DNA from 3 places in the Psychrobacter sp. van23A genome. Region 3 is predicted to be linked to each of the others. Evidence: riboswitches for the same ligand, from Rfam matches in the RefSeq annotation. Region 3 holds a riboswitch; each other region holds the start of a gene.

Region 1 (8,029 bases), 1.4 Mb from region 3:
ATCTCACGCGCGCCATTAAAACTGGCACGAAAGAGCGCTGAGACGTGCTGCAATAAAACAGCGGCGCGCTGCGGCTCAGACTCAATCAGCGACATCAAAGTATTGATAGTATTAAAAAAGAAATGCGGCGCTAGGCGAGCTTTTAACACATCATTTTGGGCTCTCAATTTTTGCTCAAATGAGTGCTTTAGTGCATTTAGCTCACGATAACGGCGTAAAAAAAACAGCAAGGCGGCAATGGTAAATCCGGCGGCAATCACCGTATTAAATACAATGATTGAGATAAAGTCCGCCAAGTTATAGTTAAACCAGCCAGCGTTTATCATAATTAGCAAGGCCAACGCGACGGTCACCGCCGTGGCAGTGGTCAAAATGAGTAAAACATACATACTGACGGTCGTTACGCGTAAGCCTTTAAAAACTGGACGTAGATAATCGATGAGATAAAAAGAAGGAATCAAGGCCAAGCTGGTTTGGATAAATCTTGCCATAAACTTGATGATAAACTGCGTTTCATTGACCACGCTATGCCGATCGACAATCGCCACAAACAGCGACCAAAAAAAGATTGCCAGCAGCCATTGCCAAGGCTTCATCATCTCCATGAGCTTGGGCATAAAAAACTCTAAGCGCTCCGCTAGTAAGGCAACCTCATCATTTGCTATACTTGAGTTCTTATTCTCTTGACTTGTCTTGAACTGATATGAACGCCAACTCTTCAAATAGTATTAATCCTAATTCAAATAAAAATTCATCTACTCCTGATTCTAGCATAGATGCTTCTATAACCAACACTCCTGCGCTGCAAAGCGCTACAGGTGGTCAAGGTCAGCAGATGTGGGGCGGGCGCTTTAGTGAAGCGACTGATAGCTTCGTTGCCGCCTTTACTGCATCCGTCGGCTTTGACCAACGCTTTGCGCGTCACGATATCCAAGGCTCAATCGCCCATGCAACCATGCTGAAAGAATGCGGCATTTTAAGTGCTGATGAGGTTGCGACCATTATCGATGGCTTACAGCAGGTGCTGCGCGAGATTGAAGCTGGGGAGTTTAACTGGTCGATTGCGCTCGAAGACGTGCACATGAACGTCGAATCGCGCTTGACGGATATCGTCGGTGCGGTTGGCAAAAAACTACATACTGGCCGTAGCCGTAACGATCAGGTTGCGACCGATATTCGTCTATGGTTGCGTGAAGAAACCGACAATATCATCGCGCTACTGGTACGTTTGCAAAGCGGTTTACTAGATTTAGCCGAACAGCATACCGACACCATTATGCCGGGCTTTACCCATTTGCAAACCGCGCAGCCAGTGAGCTTTGGTCATCACGTGATGGCATGGTTTGAGATGCTCTACCGCGATACCGAGCGTCTGGTCGATGCCCGTCGCCGTATCAATCAGATGCCGCTTGGTAGCGCTGCCCTTGCTGGCACGACCTTTCCAATCGATCGTACCATCACGGCCAAATTGCTAGGTTTTGAAGGTATTTGCCAAAACTCGCTCGATGCCGTCTCAGACCGTGATTTTGCCATTGAGTTTACCTCGGCAGCTTCTATTTTGATGATGCATATGTCGCGTATGAGCGAAGAGGTTATCCTATGGATGTCAGCGCAATTTAACTTTGTGCAAATACCAGATCGCTTCTGTACTGGCTCATCTATTATGCCGCAAAAGAAAAACCCTGACGTACCAGAGTTGGTACGCGGTAAAGCGGCGCGGGTTTTTGGCCAATTGATGACATTATTAAGCCTGATGAAAAGCCAGCCACTTGCCTATAATAAAGACAACCAAGAAGACAAAGAGCCGCTATTTGATTGCGTCGATACTTTGACGGGTTCGCTACTCGCTTTTGCTGATATGCTACCGAATATTACTCCGAATAAGGAAAACATGCGCGCTGCTACCATGAAAGGCTATGCAACGGCGACTGACCTAGCCGATTATTTGGTACGCCAAGGGGTGGCATTCCGTGATGCCCATGAAGTGGTCGGCAATGCCGTTGCTTTGGGCATTCGTGAGGGCGTTGATTTAAATGACTTATCACTGGCACAGCTTCAGCAATTTAGCGACGCCATTGGTGATGATGTCTTTGACTTCTTAACGTTAGAAGGCTCATTGGCTGCTCGTGACCACTTAGGTGGCACCGCGCCAAATCAAGTCAAACAGGCGGTGGTTAATGGACGTGCGCGCCTAAAATCGTTTGCTTAAAAGCCTTTTTTAAAGCTGAAGCTAGCAATAAAACTGTGCTTTAAAACTAGCGCTTTTCTCTAACACCCGCCATTGTGCGGGTGTTTTTTTGTCATGCCTGATTTTGCCAGCACTGGATATAGTCAAGGAATTTTAAAATCGCTACAAGGCGATCTACCGCAGATAGTACACTGAGTACATCTAGGGCGAGCAACACCGTAGCGGTTTAAAAGTACGCCGACTATAGATTTGATGTTACCTTCTCTACACCTGATACGCTTTGCTAAATCGTGCAAGCGCGTTATGATAGATTACCAATATTCGACACGATAATTTAATACCACTAATTAATGAGGATTGCCTGATGACTGAGACTTTTAATCCACAAGCCAATACCGTATTTTGCCGCAAATATAAGCAGGAATTGCCAAAAATGCCGCATCCGCCATTTCCTAATAAAAAAGGTCAAGAGCTACAAGAAACCGTTTCTGACAAAGCTTGGAAAGAATGGCTTGAGCAGCAAACCATGCTGATTAACGAAAACCATCTCAGCATGATGGACCCTGAAGCCAAAAAGTTCTTAACTGAGCAACGCGAGAAGTTTTTGGACAATGAAGTCTACGAGCGCGCGCAAGGTTGGACACCAGAAAAATAATACGCACGGTGATTTTATTAATTAAAAAGAATGTCATTAATTGAAAAGCTGTCATTGATTAAAAGACAGTGATTACATTAATAACAGCAAGATTGCCTCTCTACTAACAAACGGCAAATGACTAGGCATCATCCCTATAGTTTGTTAGTATGAGACTGATTTACAACACTGACAGACTCGGGGTGCGGTGTATGACAAGCTTAGTTTAAGCTATTTCATACATTCGCTGAGAGATCACCCGCCGAACCTGATGCGGTTAGTACCGACGCAGGGAAGTCTTAAGACTATGTTTTATATACAAAGGGCGCGCAGAAATGCCTTTTTATTATTGCTCATACTTCATGTGCTAGCGTTTTTACGCGGCCATGAGGAAAGCAATAAAAAGCGGCGCCTACCAATCATTTAACAACGGCATTAGATTCATTTTCAATGAAAGTTGAATTTAATAATAGTGCAGACGTTTAATGATTGAATTTGTCTATCTTGCATCGTCTTGCCCCGCAGCTACTGGCGGTGTTGCTTTTATTCAAAAACCAACACGCTAGGACAGCATATGAACCTCACACAAAATACTTCAACTCCTATTGCCAAAACTTCTGACAAAAAAGCCGACGCTCTAAAAACGCCTGCCCATCGTACCGCAAATGATGCGCGTTTTGAAGAAGACGCTCGCGACTTACACCGCATCTTACCAGCTTCTAAAAAAGTCTATATCGGGGGCTCACGGCCCGATATCCAAGTACCGATGCGCGAGATTACCCTTGACCCTACCCCTATCCAAGGGGTAAGCGAGTACGATTGGGAGCAAAACCCACCATTTTATGTCTACGACACCTCAGGCGTTTACACCGATCCCAATGTCGAGATCGATTTGACCAAAGGCTTACCAAAGCTGCGTGAAGGCTGGATTGCTGAGCGCGGCGATACTGAACAGTTAAAAGGTTTATCTAGCTCATACGGACAAGCGCGCGCCCGTGATATCAGTACTGCTAACTTAAGATTTGCGCATATTGATAGACCACGTCGCGCCTTAGTAGGAAAGAACGTCACGCAAATGCATTACGCGCGTCGCGGTATTATCACGCCTGAAATGGAATATATCGCCATTCGTGAGACGCAAAAGCAGCACGAACTGACCGATATGCGCCAACACGATGGCGAAAGCTTTGGTGCCAATACGCCAAAAATCATCACCCCTGAGTTTGTCCGCAGCGAAGTTGCCGCAGGCCGCGCCATTATCCCCAATAATATCAATCACCCTGAATCTGAGCCGATGATTATCGGGCGTAATTTTTTAGTGAAAATTAACGCCAATATCGGCAATTCAGCGCTCGGCTCATCTATCGATGAAGAAGTATCAAAAATGACCTGGGCAACGCGCTGGGGCGCCGATACCATTATGGATTTATCGACCGGCAATCATATCCATGAAACCCGTGAATGGTTGATTCGTAACTCACCAGTGCCAATTGGTACGGTGCCGATTTATCAAGCCTTAGAGAAAGTCGATGGCGTTGCCGAAGACTTAACGTGGGAGATATTCCGCGATACCTTGATTGAGCAAGCCGAGCAAGGCGTTGATTACTTTACCATTCACGCTGGCGTACTGCTACGTTATGTACCGCTAACCGCCAATCGCTTGACGGGCATCGTCTCGCGTGGCGGCTCTATCATGGCGCAGTGGTGTTTGGCCCATCATAAAGAGAGCTTTTTATACACGCATTTTGAAGATATCTGCGAGATTATGAAGCAGTATGATGTGGCATTTAGCTTAGGCGATGGCTTACGTCCGGGCTGTTTGCAAGATGCCAATGATGAAGCGCAATTTGGTGAGCTACGTACCCTAGGTGAGTTGACGCAAGTCGCATGGAAGCATGATGTACAGGTGATGATTGAAGGCCCTGGACACGTGGCGATGAACCGTATTAAAGAAAATATGGACTTGCAGCTTGAGCTATGTAGCGACGCACCTTTTTATACTTTAGGGCCATTAACCACTGATATTGCGCCTGGTTATGACCATATCACCAGTGCCATTGGCGCAGCGATGATTGGCTGGTTTGGCACGGCGATGCTCTGTTACGTAACACCAAAAGAGCATCTCGGTTTGCCCAATAAAAAGGACGTCAAGGACGGTATCATCACTTATAAAATCGCCGCTCATGCTGCCGACCTTGCTAAAGGCCATCCGGGCGCACAAGCACGTGATAATGCCTTGTCCAAAGCGCGTTTTGAGTTCCGCTGGGATGATCAGTTTAATCTGGCGCTTGACCCTGATACGGCGCGTGAATATCATGACGAAACACTGCCAAAAGATGCGCACAAGTCTGCGCACTTTTGCTCAATGTGCGGACCGAAGTTTTGCTCGATGAAAATCACTCAAAACGTGCGCGAGTATGCTAAAGGTTTAGATGCAAAAGAAAACGGCGTTCAGGCTACTAGTGCGATGAGCCGCGCTGATATTAAAAAAGGCATGGACGAGATGACGCAAAAATATCATGCCGAGGGTCGCCAGTTGTATAAAGAGGTTTAAGCGATTAACGTTAATCCTTAATTCATAAAAAAGCGCTACTCATAAGTAGCGCTTTTTATTGCAAACAGTTTTATCTTTATAGTAGATTAAACCTTTGACGCTTCGTAAATCTCTTTAATAGAAGTATTAATCGTATCAGCAAACTCTGCGTCGCTTTGTTGCTTATTTAAGCCTTCGGTAAAAGCGCGCGAGAAGCTCGCAATCATACCGGGGTTTTGTTTAAGCTTTTCACAGGCGTCATGACGACTGTAACCGCCTGATAGCGCAACCACTTTGAGCACTTTTGGGTGATCAATCAGCTCTTGATAAAATCCGTCTTCTTCAGGCAAAGTCAGTTTTAGCATCACTTGATGATCATCGTCTAAAAACTCAAGATTGTGCAAAATACTAGTTTTAAGGATGATTTCGCAGTCATGCTTTTTGCTACTGTTGATATCCACTTCTGGCTCAACGATCGGCATAAAACCTTTAGAAAGAATTTGCTTTGCGACATCAAACTGCTGCTGGACGACAAGCTCGATACCATCGACACTTGGTTCATAAATGACTGAGCGCATCTTGGTGCCAAATACCGGATAATTTTTTGCTTTATCCAGCAACAAGTCTAGATTTGGCATCGGACGCATCACCTGTACGCCGTTCATGTGTTCAGCCAAACCCTTATCTACCTTTAAAAAAGGTACGATATTTTTATCTTCCCATAGGTAATTGGCGGTCGGTTTGCCATTAACCTCGCGCTCCATGGTATCTTCAAATAAAATCGCCCCGAGTACACGCTCATTATCAAAGGCATCACAAGTCATAATACGGGTGCGCATTTCATGCACCAAATCAAACATCGCTTCATCATTGTCATAAGCATCGCCGCTGACGCCATAGTTCTCTAATGCTTTTGGCGTGCTGCCACCACTTTGGTCAAGCGCGGCGATAAATCCTGAGCCATTTTTTATATGCTGTAGTTGTTTTTCGTATTCCATTGAATGGGTATCCTATCCTAATTAATAAGGGTCAAACGTTATTATAATAAGTCAATCAGCCCTCAATAGTATGAGCCTGACTGTCAGTTACCTTATCATAGGACATGCCACCTGCCTATTGTTGATAAGTTAAAATTTTACCTATTTCATAGTGGCATTATTAAAGCAAAAACAATACCGCTACACAGCCAATCGCCAATAATAAACCGACGATATTGATACGATTGAGGCGCTCTTTAAATACCCCAACCCCTATCAAGGTTGCCACCGCAATCACGCCGACGTTCATGCCTGTAAAGACGATACTTGGCGACTCAGACAATACTTGATGGGCGCGTACATAAGCATAGATATTGCCCATATTGAGCGCGCCAAGTAATAATCCTGCGCTAAGGGCATTGCCCTGCCAACGCACGCGCGTGCTAAGCAGGTAAACGAGTAGCAGCAAACCTGCCAGCCCAAAGGTCACAAATAAAGTTAAAGGAAACGCCGCGCCTTGCTTGGCAACTTGTTTGAACAAAATATCAATCACGCCGTAACCGAGCCAAACGCCAAATAACCAAAGTGGCGTCTGCTTTGCTTGGCTATTTATAAGCCCGTGCTGCGGACGATAAACCAAAGCAGCGAGTGCTAAAAATCCTAACAACAGACCATATATGCGCGTACCCGTTAATACTTCGCCAAATAATAAAAAAGCAGCAACGATAGGAATGATCAGTGATAAACGCTGGGCGGCATCGGTTGCTACCACCCCGACCGATTCAATCGCCCGCCCAAGAATAACAAACACTGCTGGCAACAAGATACCAAGCGCAATAATGATACCCCAAGCATTTCCAAGTGCGCCGATACTACTAACATCTGGTTTTAATAACAGCCAAGTTAATAAAAATGCCACGGGATATCCCGCCACGATGGTTTGGCGAATATCGATATTTTTTTGGCGTAATATTTTTAAAAGTACGGAAACAGCGACGCTACAGAGCACCGCTATCGTTAAATACATCATCAACTTTATCCTTGTTAAGTCGCAACTTTGCGCGTTTATTATTCGTAGGAGTAAAAGAATACTCATTCATTAGCCGATTTTTCGATTATTAAAACGTATAAATAAAAGGAAGCAACAAACTAGAAGAAATGATGGAATGTAACAAAATATTTCATCCACAGCAATCTAATTATTGTGTGCTCTACCTGTCAGCTTACAATTAGCATGCAGGCATGAGGACGAATTTTGTTAAAATAACCAGCAATCCTAATAACAAAAGTAACGATTCACGATAGCGCTTGACGGCGTTTATCTTGGCGTACTGCTATGAATGCTCTTTGACTGCCTATGAACGCTTTATTTCGCTTTTTTGAAACTCGTCTGCCCGCCTTTCCTGAGACGCCTATGCCGCTGCCCTCGCCGCGCGATGGTATGCTCAAATTTATGTGGGCATGTACCAAAGGGCTACGCGGGTGGTTATTGCTATTTATGATTTTGTCTGCTGGTATCGGTATCTACGAAGCGATGCTATTTGCGTGGATTGGCAATATCGTCGATTGGCTTGGCGTTTATACGCCGCAAAATCTGTGGGCAGAAAAAGGCGATATGCTGCTTTTGATACTGGCCGTGATGATTTTAAGTCCGCTTTGGATTGCCCTATCGTCATTTATCCATTTTCAAACCTTGC
Region 2 (8,029 bases), 860 kb from region 3:
TTTACCTAGATAATTTATATATAAAAAATATAAGTTTTTTCTTTCAAAACTGTTACTTCAATAGCAACTTTACAATCCATCCAATAACACTGTTAGATAATGATATTGACTCATTATTCTCTGAATGCACTTTTGATGGGTGGACACGAGTCATCCCAACTGATGATAATGACTCTGTCGAAAATACTTTATTTTCAGGCTGTGTATTTAATAGTAATTTAACTATCTGCGACATGAGTATTAGTGCAGATATATTCGATTGTGAAGAAGATGCAAAAAGTAGAATTTCGAACTTGACAATTTTATCAAGTGTTTTTAAGTCTAGTTTGAAGTTAAATTTAATGAAAATAAATAAGCTTTGTATCGAAGATACTGAATTTGAATCTAAATTTGAAATAAAAAATAGTGTAATTAATATTTTGGAGTTTAGAAACTCTAATGTAGAAAAAGTATTTGACTCATTTGAAAGTGAGTTTGAGAAGTCTTATTTCTATAAAAGTATTTTTAATGGCTTTGCTGGATTTGAAGGAGTCAAGTTTGGAGCAGTTGATAAAAACACAGAAGAATATCAGGCTAAATTTATATATACCACTTTTATGAGTTTCTCTAACTTTAGAAACACTAAGTTCCTATCAGGTCTGGATTTTGAAAATTCTAATTTAAAAGAACAGCCCAATTTTTTAAAAACTATAATCAGCCCAAAAAATACTAATCGAGAAACATTTAGAATTATTAAAAAGTCTTTCGACGATGTTGGCAACCAACTGGAAGCGAATAGATTTTTTGTTGAAGAAATGAACGCATACAGCAAGGAACTAATAGCTTCAGATGGTAATTATTCAGAAAAAATAGTTTTTTTTACTAATTATATAACCTCTAGCTTTGGAAGAAGCTATATAAGGCCATTTTTATTATTAGTATTATCTTTATGCTTTTACGTAGGTTCTTATGAATTCTATGTAGCATGGTACCAGAGTAATATATATATTCTTCCTGAACCTATTCACACTATAGCCAAGTATCTAAATGATGGTGCTAAAAGTTTTTTACCTTTTTCTAGGTTTATACAAGAAAGAAGGGGGTTTGAATTTATTAGTTTAATTTTTTATGTATTATTCGCTATATTAACTTGGCAGATAATCGTAGCAGTTAAACGACATACTCAACGTTAAGGAACACCATGAACCATCTCACCGTTGGACAACGCGCGCCTTTAAGCAATCTTGCTATTGACGATACCGTACCAATAACGCTTAAGTTCACCCGTCAAAGCCCGATATCAGCTGTTTTGCACTAACTCAGCTTCACTCAAAAAAACCGCCACAGCAACCACGATGGCGGTTTTTTATTACTCAAACTATTTTAACGCCTACAGCGCCCACAGCGATTGATATTGCTCATCAGTCAACGTCACAATATCGATCTCGGCCAGCATCTCGCGCAGCTCTTGCCACTTACTCGCATCAGGCTTGATAGGCGTGATCAATCTACCTAGCGTATTATCGATAATCGCATCCATCAAGGCATCTGCGTCGGTTTGACTATAGTCATAATACATGCGGCGCGCAGACTTAGGCTCACTTTTACAGTGTTCTGTCATTTGATTGGTCACTTGGATAAAGGTATCTATCGCGTCTTTTTTCGCGCTATAAGTCTCATCAGTCGTGAGGATTTCTAACGCCGAAAAATTCGGATAAGGGGACAGATGCTGATCGATAAACGTAAAGTCTAAACCTTCATGAGTCGCCTCAACCCCTTCAAAGTTATAAAAGCACAGCCATGCACCATCGAGACTTAGGTCTTCTTGCAGGTTTTTTATATGGTAGAAGTCTTTTTGTACAAAGGTCACATTATCACGGCTGATACTAAAGCCGTTTTTCTTGGCATAGCGGGCTAATATCTCAAAGCCAATGCGATTGGTTTTTTCTTCAGCCGCTGGGGTACAAACGCGAATCGGTTGATTGTTCTTGAGCTTATCCATGCTGGATTGCTGCATCAATATGCCGCCATCGGTCTCAAAAAAACAGCCAAGCGCACGCAGATTAGGCGCGTAATGCTCAAACAGATGAATTGGCTCATTCACATGCAGATCGATGCTTTGATTTTGCAATTCAGCAAAGCCATCATAGTGGTCATCAGGCTCAATGATGGTGATATCTAGCCCTGCTTGCTCATACGCGCCTGTGGTCACACCCGCGATAAAGGGCAGGTGATCAGGGTTCAAAAACCATTCGAGGGTGAGGGTCAGTTTGGTGGTTGACTGCATGGTTGTTTCCTTTTTAATGATAGAAAACAATCAGACTGATGCTGTTTAAATAAAACAAAAAAGGTAAAACAAGAAAGGCAAAATCTCAACATGTAAGGCGCTATCAGATCAGCGCGTCAGGTAGAGGTTTCTCTTATTCATAGACTGCTTAGGGTCTGTCATGCTTGTTTCCTACGTCAGTGCTAACTGCTTCAGGTTCACGGGTGTCTCTCAGCGATGGTTTTAACAATCGTTACAAGGTTAAAAGCAAAGCACCCCGACAAGATTGAGTGGTGCTGCATTATTTTTGATCAGTACTGCTCATGAATCCGTACTGCTAATGACTATTATCGATAGCTACTGCATTATCATAGACGACTTGTAAGCGGTGATGCAAGCGTATCAGGAATGACAATGAAAGGTGATGACTGACGCTCGTTAACCGTCCTTTATAACAGTTCTCATTTGTGACGGCTTTTTATAAGCGCTTTCAATCTTATAGGCGCTTTCAATCGACGTGTTAATAGAAGAGCGCACTATCTGTAATTGGTACTTACCCAATCACTAACCAAACATACCGATTGATAGCAAAACCCTCATAAAAATAGTCTTGTAGCATATCTCCTCATACGGCATCCTTAGTGAGTTCTATAAGCCGCCGTCTTTGTCATAAATTTGCCGGCCAAAACCTGATTATCTGACACTATCCAACGATATCCACTATCCAACGACATCCTTTATGAGCCAAAAAAAGCACTTCTACTACCGCCCAAAGACCAATCAACACAATAGCCCAGCGGTGCGTTGGGCATTTTTGATATTTGGTTGGATATTTTTTGTCTTGGGAATTATTGGCGCATTATTACCCGTGATGCCGACCGCGCCTTTTATCTTATTAGCAGCAGGTTGCTGGGCACGAAGCTCACGACGCTTTCATTTTTGGCTGATTAATCACAAGTATTTTGGTAAGTTTGTTCGCGATTGGGAAGAGCGCCGCGCTGTTCCGCTATATGCCAAGTGGTTAGCCACGATTATGATGTCTATATCGACGGCGATGTTATTTTATCGCTTGCCAGCCGATACGCTATGGGTAGCGTGGCTAGTTGCAGCGGTATGTAGTAGCGTCGCTATATATTTATTTCGTTTGCCAAATGCCTATACTTAGCGGTTAAATGCTTAAAATTTTTGTTAAGTATCTAAAAATAAAGCAAATAAGTGCAAAAAATAGCCAATAATTGCGCTTTGTTACACTAAAGATAAGATAAGGCTTGCGATACTGCGCTAGGCCACCTATAATACTTCCAAGCTTAAGAGCAGTTCTGCACCAAATCATTACCTCGTAGTATTAGTTATAATCCTTCGTTTTAATATTTATCGTTCAGTAGCTATTTGCAAGCGTTATCGGCCAATTAGGCCAAAAATAAATTAAATATCAGGGTTATGACTATGTCAGACGTTCAAAAAGGTACAGTTAAGTGGTTCAACGAAGCTAAAGGCTTTGGTTTCATCGCTCCAGAAAATGGCGCAGACGTTTTTGCTCATTACAGCGAAATCACTGGTTCAGGTTTTAAAACTTTGGCTGAAGGCCAAGAAGTTGAGTTCACTGTAACTCAAGGCCAAAAAGGCCCACAAGCACATAACATCGTTGCTATCTAATTCGTCTTTATAGACAACTAGAGCAAGATGAATAAAAAAACGAGCCTTAGGGTTCGTTTTTTTTCGCCTATTATTTATGTTTATTGCTTTTGATAAATAAATAGTAAAGTGTTGAATAAAGTCTTAGGACAACAATGCCGACGATTATAGGAATAATCGTCGGCATTGTTAGTTTTATTGGTGCGTTAATAGCTTTTTTATAGTGAAGCGATGCCAATATTGATCAAGCCGCCACCGATAATTAACCAAGTAAACATAATGGCACCGAGTATCAATGGTTTGACGCCAGCTTGTTTAATGGCACTCATATGCGTGGTCAAACCAAGGGCAAACATTGCCATCGTCAATAACACATCATCAAGCATGACCATACTGTGTTCAAAGCTTGCCGTCATCGGTATCCACGTATGCAATACCACCACCAAAATAAAGATAAAGGCAAACCAAGGAACTTTCACTTGTTGCACGCGATTGATAAATGATGGTTTTTCGCCATTATCGCTACTGGTTTTGGTTAAGGCAAAAGACAATATTAATAAGAAAGGGGCGAGCATCATAACGCGAATCATCTTGGTCACGACCGCTGTATTGCCAACCTCGGTGCTAACGGCGTTACCTGCGACCACCACTTGCGCCACTTCATGAATGGTTGAACCAGTATAAATGCCGTATTGCTGAGCGTTTAGCCAAGGTTGTAACCAGCCAAGTTGATATAAAAATGGATAGAGCAGCATAGCAATCGTGCCAAAGACCACCACGGTGGCAACGGCAATGGTGACTTTATGCGCTTCGGCTTTGACCACAGGTTCTGCGGCAATTACCGCTGCAGCGCCACAAATACTGGCCCCTGAGCCGATCAATAGCGTCGTTTGCTTATCGACTTTAAGCCACTTTGTACCGAGCCAATAAGTGATTAAAAATGTCGAGGTCAGTATCAGTGCATCCGTCATTACGGCTGGCATACCAACGCTTGCGACTTGGGTTAAAGTCAGTTTAAAACCATAAAATATAATGGCAAGGCGTAAAATTTGACCTTTAGCAAAACTAACACCCGCGCTTAATTGATCAGAAAAATTTGGATAAACTGTATTGCCAAGTACCATGCCAAGTAAAATTGCTAGCGTCAACGATGACAGACCAACAATGTGTCCATTTGACCATGTGTCTAGGCTGATATTTAACCACAAACAAAACAAGCTCCCAATCAGCACGACGATAAGTCCCATCGCATGACGGTTATGCGGGAAGTAATTATTCATGGTTTGTGCTATTGCGTTCATTTCGTACGCATCCTATTCTTTATTATCTATAATCGAAATAAGCATAAGCTTATGAATAGACAGTATAAGACAAACCGATTTATAATAAAAACAGATTAATAAGATATAAACTATCGATTTTTTAGGTTAAGAAGTTGTTGTAGGCTAGGTTGTGTCCTAATTAGTTAAAGACAAAAGGCCAGTGCAAGAGGTAATCCAATCATGAAAAAAGTTATGCAGCTGCTACCGAGGATTACCCTTAAGCAGCTATCAGTGTTTGTCAGTATTTATCAAACTGGCAGTACCAGCCGTGCCAGTGAAGAGCTGCATTTATCGCAGTCAGCGGTCAGCAGTGCGCTCACTGAGCTGGAGGCGCGGTTGCAAATGCCGCTATTTGAGCGCGTCGGTCGCAGGCTTAATCAGCATCCAAATGCTCATCCTATTTATATACAGGCACAAGCGATTTTGGGACAAGCTTTAACCCTTGAGCATTATCATAAGCATCAAGCAGGGCAGATTCATATTGGTGCTAGCACGACTATCGGTAATTATGTATTGCCACCGCTGCTTGCCAAATTGTACGAAGCGCTACCCGATGCCCATATCGATATGTATATTGCTAATACCCAAGAAGTAGTCGGCGAGGTTGAGCAGTTAAATATCGATATTGCGCTTGTAGAAGGTATGCCGCGCCCGACAGATATGAAAGTGATTGAGCAGCGCGCTTGGCGCACCGATACCTTGATGGTATTTGCTAAATCTAATAGCAAATGGTTGACAGACATGACCTATAATGAGAAAGAAAAATGCTATGAGCTCAGCGCGGAACAATTGGCAAGGCTGCCATTACTGGTACGAGAGGCGGGTTCGGGGACGCGGCAAATCATCGATGAGCAGTTATTGCAGCATCTGCCACATGCCGAGATTGTCATGGCGATTCAGCAGTCAGAAGCGATTAAGCATATGGTCAGCGCCGATATCGGTCTTGGCTGCTTATCGCAGTATGTCATTGAAGCAGAACTAGCAGCAGGGAAGTTGGTGCAGGTGAAAGTAGCGGGTATTGATTTAGCGCGCACGTGGTGGCTAGTTTGGCACAAAGCGCGTCATCAAAGCCCCATTTGGCAAAGCTTTATCGATATTTTAAGAGAGGATTCACGTTAGCAATACGTGTAAAATTATTGGTGAGAAAATTTACTGTTTTCACGAATAATAAAAAAGCGCACTGTCATACAGTGCGCTTTTGTTAATGAGATTTTTTAATAATTTTAAATAACTTCGGAACGATGCTTGGTCTGTTCTTAGGCTTATTTATTAACGGGTTTATCGAGTCGCACCACTAAGCTGTCGCATGGAACGTTTGGCAAGATATTATCTGCCGTCGCGCCACTTAGCCAAGCCGAGATACCGTGGCGCTCATGACGACCGATGACCAATAAATCAACGTCATGCTTATGGCAATAATTGACGATACCTTCACTGTTAGAGATAGCGGTTGTTACTTCAGAGTTGACCGCGTGCAAGTCATTACGCTCCAAAAACTGAGCCAGTTTGGCGCGCGCTTCTTGGCAGCGTTCATCATCGATTTCATCGTATAAGCTTGAGGCAGGCACCAGCTCATAGCCAAAGCCGACCATGGTATCTTTGACAATATGTAATACCGATAATTTGGCGTTCGGACGATTCTCGACGATACGTTTGGCCTTTTGGGCGACCACATCAGCGTCGGACATCAAGTCGGTGACCAATAAAATATGTTCGTAACTCATGAGCTGCTCCTTTTGACAGATGATTTCAACTATAGCACTACTACTGACTGCTGTTAAGTATGCTTTGTTAATTCCACACTATCTTTATGATGTATTGTTGAAGCGTTATTATTTTTCTCCTAGCGCTATCTTGACTTATCAAGCCCTAAGCCCCATCTAGTTTCGTTAGGCAAATCCTTTTTAGCTGATAATTGCCACTCTATTTAAAGATTACCTATATTTTGTATAACACTGCTATTTTTATAACTTTTACAACGCTATTAATTTTAGACCAATCAATTTTATAAATATAAACCTTTCCATTTTTGATTGTTTATCCTGAGATGCTTTATCAGTTAACGGCCACATGAGCGCTTAACGAAGAAGCTATCAGGTTACTCTATAAGGACAACTATGACTGACACGCCATTTACCGCTGATTTAACCCTACATCCAGCGTTTGAGCTGCTTGAGCACCGTCATATCGATGCATTGTCGATGGACGTATTGATAAGCCAGCACGTCAAGACAGGCGCCATGCATTACCATTTGGCGCATCCAAGCGATGAAAATGCCTTTTTGGTCGGCTTTCGTACCCAGCCAATGGACTCAAAAGGTGAGGCGCATATTTTAGAGCACGTGGCTTTGTGTGGCTCTGAAAAGTTCCCTGTCCGCGACCCGTTCTTTTCGATGATTAAACGTTCATTAAACACCTTTATGAATGCCATGACCGCCGCCGATTGGACTGCCTATCCGTATGCCACCCAAAATAAAAATGACTACTTTAACTTACTGGCTGTTTATCTTGATGCGTCGTTTTTCCCCAATATTCATCCACTCGATTTTGCCCAAGAAGGTATTCGCGTAGAATTAGATGAAAATGATAAACTGCAGTTTAAAGGTATTGTTTTCAATGAGATGAAAGGCGCGATGAGCGGCGAGATTGACCAGTTATATCATACGGTCGCCCATCATTTGTTCCCAACGACGACCTATCATTATAATTCGGGCGGCGATCCTGCTGATATTCCTGATTTGACCCATCATGAGCTGGTTGAATTTCATCAGAGCCATTATCATCCGTCAAACAGCGTAATCATGAGCTTTGGTAATATTCCAGTTGC
Region 3 (8,029 bases):
TGTTTCTTGAACTAGCATACGTTGCATAGCTCTATGCTCTACTTCATTCTGTAAATCTAAACCTGCAAGTACCGTGATACGATGCGCTTCTACTTCCGCCTTAGCATTCCTTCTTATTTTAGTTGGTTCGTAGATAACACCAATAGCATTAGATATTTTTTCAATTAATGTGGTCACAGGTTGCGATAAATCGCCTAAGTTTATTAAAGAATTACCAGTAGTCATAATCTGCTTTCCATAATCAAGTATTCGACTAGTAATAGCAGCAACTTGAGTTTAACTTTGTTAAATTCAAGTTGCTCTATATTTTATATAACTCTAGATCTTACATGCACCGCCAGCACAATCATCTTCCATATCCGCTTGCGCATCATTCGCACCATCACGAGTGTTGTGATAATACAACGTTTTCACGCCAAGCTTATACGCGTTTAGCAGATCTTTAAGCAATATCTTCATTGGTACACGGCCACCTTCATAACGAACAGGATCGTAGTTGGTATTGGCAGAGATACTTTGATCGACGAATTTTTGCATGATAGCGACCAGCTTTAGGTAACCGTCATTATTCGGCATTTGCCATAGTAGCTCGTACTGATCTTTTAGCTTATCAATCTCAGGCACGACTTGTTTTAGGATGCCATCTTTTGACGCTTTGATAGACACCAAACCGCGTGGTGGCTCGATACCGTTAGTCGCGTTGGCAATCTGGCTAGAGGTCTCAGACGGCATCAAGGCAGTTAGGGTAGAGTTGCGCAGACCATGAGTGGTAATCTCAGTGCGTAGCGTTTCCCAATCGAGATGTAGCGGCTCTTGGCAGATTTGATCCAAGTCTTTTTTATAGGTATCAATCGGTAAGATACCTTGCGAGTAGGTGGTCTCATTAAAGGCAGGGCATGCGCCTTGCTCTTTGGCCAGTTTGTTCGAGGCTTTTAAGAGATAAAATTGCAACGCTTCAAAGGTTTGATGCGTTAGACCATGCGCGCTGCCATCTGAATAGCGTACGCCATTCTTCGCTAAGTAATACGCATAGTTAATCACGCCAACGCCTAAGGTACGACGACGCATACTGCCGTTTTCAGCCGCTTTCACTGGATAGTCTTGATAGTCGAGCAGGGCATCAAGGGCGCGGACGATTAGTTCGGCTGGCTCTTCGATATCGCTAACATTTTCAACTTTGCCTAAGTTGACTGCTGATAACGTACAAAGGGCAATCTCGCCAGTTTCGTCATTGATATTATCAAGTGGCTTGGTCGGTAGCGCGATTTCCATACATAGATTTGACTGGCGAATCGGTGCAACTGTGGCGTCAAATGGGCTATGGGTGTTGCAATGGTCGACGTTTTGGATATAGATACGACCAGTGCTGGCGCGCTCTTGCATCATTAAGCTAAACAATTCCGTTGCTGGAATTTGACGGCTACGAATGTTAGGGTCATTCTCGTACTTGGTATATAGCGCTTCAAATTTATCTTGATCTTCAAAGAATGCATCATATAAGCCTGGAACATCAGACGGTGAAAACAGCGAGATATCTTGACCTTTAATCAAACGGGTATACATGGTTTTATTTAGCTGGACGCCGTAGTCCATATGACGGACACGGTTGTCTTCGACGCCGCGGTTGTTTTTTAGCACCAATAATGACTCAACTTCTAAATGCCATAATGGGTAGAATAACGTCGCTGCACCGCCGCGTACGCCGCCTTGTGAGCAGCATTTCACCGCCGTTTGGAACAGTTTGTAGAATGGAATACAGCCAGTATGCTGTGCTTCGCCGCCACGGATAGGGCTACCAAGGGCGCGGATACGACCAGCGTTGATGCCGATGCCAGCACGCTGCGACACATAACGGACGATGGCACTGGTGGTGGCGTTGATAGAGTCTAGGCTATCACCACATTCGATTAGGACGCACGAGCTAAACTGGCGCGACGGCGTACGTACACCTGACATGATGGGCGTTGGTAGCGAGATTTTAAATTGTGAGGTCGCATCATAAAAGCGTTTGACATAGCTTAAGCGCTCGCCCTTGTCATAATTGGCAAACAAACACATGCCAACGAGCATATATAAGAACTGCGGGCTCTCGTAAACGGTTTTGGTCACGCGGTCTTGGACAAGGTATTTGCCCGCCATTTGCTCAACGGCAGCATAAGCCAAATTCATATCGCGCCAGTGGTCGAGGTATGCTTCTAATTCATTAAATTCTGCGCGGCTATAGTCGGCTAGGATATGTTCGTCATATTTACCAGCATCGGTCAACGTTTTGACATGGTCATACAGATGCGGCGGGGTAAATTTGTTATAAGCAATTTTACGTAAATGGAAGATGGCCAAGCGCGCGGCTAAATACTGATAGTCAGGCGTGGTTTCAGAGATAAGGTCGGCGGCTGACTTGATGATGGTTTCGTGAATATCACGCGTTCTGATGCCATCATAAAACTGAATATGCGACTTTAGCTCAACTTGCGATACCGACACATTATCTAAATCATGAGCTGCCCACTCGATAACCTTATGAATTTTGTCTAAATCAATGGGCTCTAAACGTCCATCACGTTTGGTTACTTTGATATTATCGATATGTGTCATGCTGACCTCGTAAGTTGATTGCTAGGTAGTTATTTATAATGTTGCTTTATAGGCTGCTGCGCGGTTAAATCTGGCAGACATGCTTTGTCACGCTATCTTTCAGACGCTATCTGTTTTAAGACAAGATATCCTGTCATGGCAGATGTTTTTTTAGGCAAAACGATGCCGCAGCTCATAGTGACGATTCAAATCACTGAGCACTACATATAGCGTATTTGTTAGTAGGTGGGCACAATATAGCGGGAAAATTTTGAAAATGCTATATTGATTTTAAGGGCAAACTATGTTGATGCGAGGGTAAAGCGTGTCCAAATTTTGGCAAAGGACGATGGGATAAGGGTTAGATGCCGATAAGAAAAATAATAAAAGTTTTGTAAAAAATGGCGCGGATTTACTTTTTATTGTTGGCTAAATTTATAAAGGCCAATTGTCTAAATAGCAGTTATATTTCGGGTGGAGATTGTACCGCAGACAATAAAAAATCGCCACCCATATGAGTGACGATTCGGATGAAAAACGGGCTAGATTTTATAAAATTAACAAAACTGACTTTAAACCACCATACGTACGGTTCTTGCATTATCAAGCGCCGCATAAAGCGTGTTCACTTGCTCAACGGTGGTTAAGTATAAATTGGCACGTACCGAATGGAAGCGTCCTGTTTTTGAGGGTTTGACTTCCATAGAGGCCAAATCAAACTCAGGGAATTGGCTACCCAAGATAAGCTTCACTTCATTAAGCAAGCTTTCGTGCTCACCTTCATGACCGATGATGCTCATTGGATAGTTCATTGGGAACTCCCACAGCTCAGGGTTTTGCACATCGGTTTTTTTGCCTTTTAAGATACCGTCATTAGCGACCAATTCTGTCACTTTAACTTCTCTTTTCGACGTTGGACTAGCATTGCTGCCTTGACTTTCGGTGCTCGAGTTGTCAGTGTTTGGAGTAGTGGTGTCTTTTGGATCATCAGTCATGATGTGGTCCTTATTTTTTATTGAAATATGATAAGCGCTTTATGCACCATTTATAAGGGCGTTCGGCGTATTATTCAAGTGTCAGCCAGCGATAACGCACATTAAAACCGTTATTTTTTATAACCACAAATTGCCACGTAGTCGCCGCGATCATAGCCTTCGATGACCTCTTGGACTTTGTCGTTGGCATACATAGGATGGGTCAATAAAGTCTGCGCATATTCAAAATCAACGAAACCATTGGCTTGCATTAAGGCGAGTTTTTCATCAGAGGTACGCCAGTTAGCTGACTTCACCAGCTCGATAGGATAAGGATCAGCAGGCGAGATGTGCGCAAGTAGTGGATGCTCCCACGTATCTACCGCGCTGGCAAGGTTATATAAGCTGGCAAAGCCACTTTCTTTTGGCACATCAATCAGGATAAGTTTGCCGCCCGTTTTTAGAGCGCCAAAGGCTTTTTTTATACAGGCATCTAAATCGCTGATATAGCTGACGCTGCCGTTAAACATGATGATGTCAAACTTATTGGGCTCAATCTCGCAGGTTTCGGCAGGGCTGATATCTACTTGTAAGCCGCGCTTCTCAGCGACTTCAGCCATATCTTTTGACGGCTCGATACCATATTTGATATGAATGTCATAGTCTTTTGCCAGTAGAGACTCAAACAGTCCGCTACCACAGCCGACAGACAATATCTCACTGTCTTTATCTAAGAAGTGAGCGACCAGCTTTAGCTCGCTGGTCAGCAGATTTTGATTGTCAAAAAACCAACTGTCATACGCGCTTGCGTGTTCATCGAATGCTGCCATGATGTTTCTCCTTGTGGATCGTTATTATTGATCATTATTTTTGATTCTAGAGGGCTTTTTTAGAACCAAGCCAGATTGTTTATAAATTAAGACAAATCTAACGCCTGCTGCCAAAAATTGACTTCCATACGCGCTGCGGCATTAAATAAGTATTGGAACTTGGCTGCTTGAGCAGGGCTGGCATCGGCTAATAGCGTATTAATTTGTGCTTCGTTTTGTGCGGTAATTACTTGAAACTCCTGACTGGAAAACACGTCAATCCATGGCTGATACGGATTATCAGCGATAGATCCTTGTTCTTTTATAGACTTACCAATTTCCCCATAACCCATCAAGCAAGGTGCAATTGCAGCATAGAGCTCAGCTAGCGAGCCTGACATTGCCGCATCTAAGATATAACGGCTGTAGGCAATGGTGGCTGGCGATTCAGGAGCGTTTTCAACTTCCTCAAGCGCGATTCCCCACTGCTGACAAAAGTCTAAATACATGCCAATTTCCAAATCAAGCATGGCGTTGATACCGGCTTGACCGACGCGCATTTGTGCCAGCGTGTCGCTCTTATATACGCTCAGTGCCATCACGCGGGTATAGTGAATTAAGTATAAATAGTCTTGCACAAGGTAATGGCGAAAGCTGTCAGGGGCGAGCGTTCCTGCTGCCAGTTGATTGACAAAATCATGTCCAATATAAGCATCCCAAGTCGGACAGTTATTGCGTAGTGTTTGGTAATCCATAGTTTTCACTTACTGTTATAAAGTGCAGTAAGCAAATGGCAGAAAAAAAGAGATAATAAGGCACAATAAATTTGCCAGTCTAGGTTAAATAGATTGGCAAAACATAAAGTAATTGTGACTTATATATCGACACGCTTGTTTCCTACGTCAGTGCTAACTGCATCAGGTTCGCGGGTAACTCTCAGCCATGATTTTGATTGTAGTTAAAGCGTCAAAATCAAAGCACCCCGACAAGGTTTTTATGATTCAAATGTTGGTCTTTATGGTTATAAGATGACCAAGCGTCCCTATGATAGGCGAGAACAGTCATCATTAGCAAGCGATGCTCAAACAACCATATATAAAAGTAACGTACATTTAGAAAGTTATTTTTTAGTAAGCTGCGCAATGGCAGTGTGGTAGAGCATCAGCATGGCTTTAAAACGGCGCTCATATAAGCCTTCTGCATATAGTAGCTCCACACTTAAGCTATCGATAACGCCTAAATAGGCGTCGGTATAAAGCGCTAGTTGCGCAGAGTCGAGCTCATAAGGCTTCAGAGCCAGCTGTATTTGCTCAGTCAACACCTTTATATAGACATTAAAAGTCGCCGCGCTGGTATTAGTCAAATGCACAGGTGCGGCATAGGCCATGCGAATTAAAAACCGTAAGGTAATTGCGCTTTCATAACGTACTTCAAACGCTCGGCAATACGCTTCACCGGGAGCAGGGAATTCACTAACCGTCGCAAAGCATGATTCAATAAATGCACATTCTAACTCGAGCGCATCTTGTAGTAATTCTAAGTATATCGCTTCTTTACTGGCAAAATGCGTATAGAGAGAGGCTTTGCGGATGCCCACAGCCTTGGCAATATCACTGAGTGATGCGCCCTCATAGCCGTGCATAAAAAAAGGCTCAAACGCGGCATCAATAATACGTTGCTTAGCGCTTGAGCGTGGTTTATGACTTTGCATAGGCCTCCTCTAATGATGGTGTGGCGACAGTGCTATCAGGTTTTAAACTTCTAGAACTAAAATAAACCAACGCCAAAATAATCGGCCCCATAACACCTAGCAAGATTAACCAATATAAAGTGTTTATTTCGACCAATTGTCCCGCGATGGGCGTGGCAGTAGATGAGAGTAACATAGGAATGGCGCCCAATAAAGCCGCGCTTGAGCCCAAAGCGCTGCGCTGCGAGTCCATTGCAATTGCCATCAACGTCGCCTCCAATACGCCAAGACCAAATAATCCCAAGGCAATGCCAGTGACAATACCGACCAAACCCATTGATAGTAGATAAGCGACGATGCAGACGGCACTACCGAGCATCATGACACCGGCACCGATTAAAGCCAAATGTGACGCTGATATTTTTTTGACCAAATAAGCGGTGGAAGAAGCACCTAAAATTAGACTGATGCTGGTCAAGCCAAAGACAAAACCAAATTGCTCTAGGCTAAGACCGTAGCCGGTTTGATAGACATAAGCAGAACCACCGATGTAGGCAAACAAAAAGAAATACACCGCAGATAGCGCAAATAGATTAAAGACAAAGGTTTTGTTTTTTAATATAGCGATATAAATGCCTGTAATATTTTTTATATTTAATTGAATGCGCTTGTCTTTTGGCAAAGTTTCTTTGATATTCAACAGCGTATTAATCAGCACAATCATACCTAACGCCGCCAAAATAAACATGACGCCGCGCCAACCATAATGCGCACCGACGATACCACCGATTGCTGGCGCGACGATTGGACCTAATGCCACAATGGTATTTAATAAAGCATAAATTTGTGCCGCTTTTGGTCCATCGACTAAGTCGCGTACCATGCTCATCACCACCACGATAGCCATCGAGGCGCCAAGACCTTGCAAGATACGGGCAAAGATTAGGCTTTCAATACTTTGTGACCACATCGCCCATACGGAAGCGCCAATATATGCCAGTAAGCCTGCAAATAATGGTGTGATGCGCCCGATGGCGTCAGATACGGGACCAAAGACCAGTTGCCCTAAGCCCATAAAGATAAGAAAGACGGTCAAGGTGATTTGTGTGGTGGCGTAGGAGGTATTGAGGTCTGTTGCCATGTTTGGCATTGAGGCTAAATACATGTCAATCGCTGCAGGGCCAAGCGCCACAATGATGGCAAGAGAGATGACGGCTTTGAGATTGATGTGTTTTACATTGGTTTGTTTATTCATAAGAGTGCACTACTAACTATTTATCTATTTAACTTTGTATAACTACCGAACGGTAGGTAGTTATACTCGCTATTTTAAATAAAGGCAATATTTTTATGAGTCAATTGCTTATGTAATGCTATAGCGGCTTAATATTCAATAGATAAAAGCTAATAATTAACTACTAACTACCATTAAATAACAGGCACAAAAAAGCTGAGACATGCTCAGCTTTTTTGATGTAATTTTAAGAAACTTTTAGACAATGAAGCATGTCTAGATAAATTAGTCATTTTCTAAGAACGAGCGCAGATGCTCAGAACGTGAAGGATGACGCAATTTACGTAGCGCTTTTGCCTCAATCTGACGGATACGCTCACGCGTGACATCAAACTGCTTACCGACTTCCTCTAACGTATGATCGGTTGGCATATCGATACCAAAGCGCATTTTAAGGACGCGTGCTTCACGCTCAGTCAGATTGCTCAAGACATCACGCGTGGCTTCTTGTAGACCAGCCGCCGTCGCATCGTCAACTGGGCTTGAAATCGTACCATCTTCGATGAAATCACCTAGGTGTGAATCTTCATCATCACCAATAGGTGTCTCCATTGAGATAGGCTCTTTGGCAATTTTGAGCACTTTGCGGACTTTGACTTCGTCCATCTCTAAGCGTTCGCCCAATTCCTCAGGTGTCGGCTCACGTCCCATTTCTTGTAGCAACTGACGAGAGACACGGTTTATCTTA

What was found. A riboswitch is a leader RNA that binds a small molecule or an ion and turns the genes downstream of it on or off. The one in region 3 is predicted to bind thiamine pyrophosphate.
Region 1: another riboswitch for thiamine pyrophosphate. It lies ahead of thiC (phosphomethylpyrimidine synthase ThiC); the one in region 3 lies ahead of tenA (thiaminase II).
Region 2: another riboswitch for thiamine pyrophosphate. It lies ahead of RAH45_RS11610 (ABC transporter substrate-binding protein); the one in region 3 lies ahead of tenA (thiaminase II).

What each region holds. Positions count from the first base shown of each region.
Region 1 covers NZ_CP132595.1:116,046-124,074, reverse strand. Annotated here, with positions in the region: gene RAH45_RS00535 (sensor histidine kinase) at 1-617, opposite strand, end outside; gene argH (argininosuccinate lyase) at 836-2,209, shown strand; gene RAH45_RS00525 (oxidative damage protection protein) at 2,553-2,843, shown strand; TPP riboswitch at 3,012-3,134, shown strand; gene thiC (phosphomethylpyrimidine synthase ThiC) at 3,397-5,376, shown strand; gene RAH45_RS00515 (fructose bisphosphate aldolase) at 5,463-6,353, opposite strand; gene RAH45_RS00510 (EamA/RhaT family transporter) at 6,514-7,362, opposite strand; gene RAH45_RS00505 (ABC transporter ATP-binding protein) at 7,690-8,029, shown strand, end outside.
Region 2 covers NZ_CP132595.1:2,717,242-2,725,270, reverse strand. Annotated here, with positions in the region: gene RAH45_RS11615 (hypothetical protein) at 1-1,172, shown strand, start outside; gene RAH45_RS11610 (ABC transporter substrate-binding protein) at 1,370-2,266, opposite strand; TPP riboswitch at 2,418-2,535, opposite strand; gene RAH45_RS11605 (YbaN family protein) at 2,985-3,410, shown strand; gene RAH45_RS11600 (transcription antiterminator/RNA stability regulator CspE) at 3,692-3,901, shown strand; gene RAH45_RS11595 (YeiH family protein) at 4,099-5,181, opposite strand; gene RAH45_RS11590 (LysR substrate-binding domain-containing protein) at 5,383-6,321, shown strand; gene RAH45_RS11585 (universal stress protein) at 6,465-6,926, opposite strand; gene RAH45_RS11580 (insulinase family protein) at 7,320-8,029, shown strand, end outside.
Region 3 covers NZ_CP132595.1:1,856,413-1,864,441, reverse strand. Annotated here, with positions in the region: gene RAH45_RS07945 (DUF2806 domain-containing protein) at 1-225, opposite strand, end outside; gene nrdA (class 1a ribonucleoside-diphosphate reductase subunit alpha) at 319-2,595, opposite strand; gene RAH45_RS07935 (YbeD family protein) at 3,147-3,458, opposite strand; gene RAH45_RS07930 (class I SAM-dependent DNA methyltransferase) at 3,680-4,378, opposite strand; gene tenA (thiaminase II) at 4,465-5,112, opposite strand; TPP riboswitch at 5,235-5,352, opposite strand; gene RAH45_RS07920 (TetR/AcrR family transcriptional regulator) at 5,478-6,068, opposite strand; gene RAH45_RS07915 (multidrug effflux MFS transporter) at 6,055-7,302, opposite strand; gene rpoD (RNA polymerase sigma factor RpoD) at 7,567-8,029, opposite strand, start outside.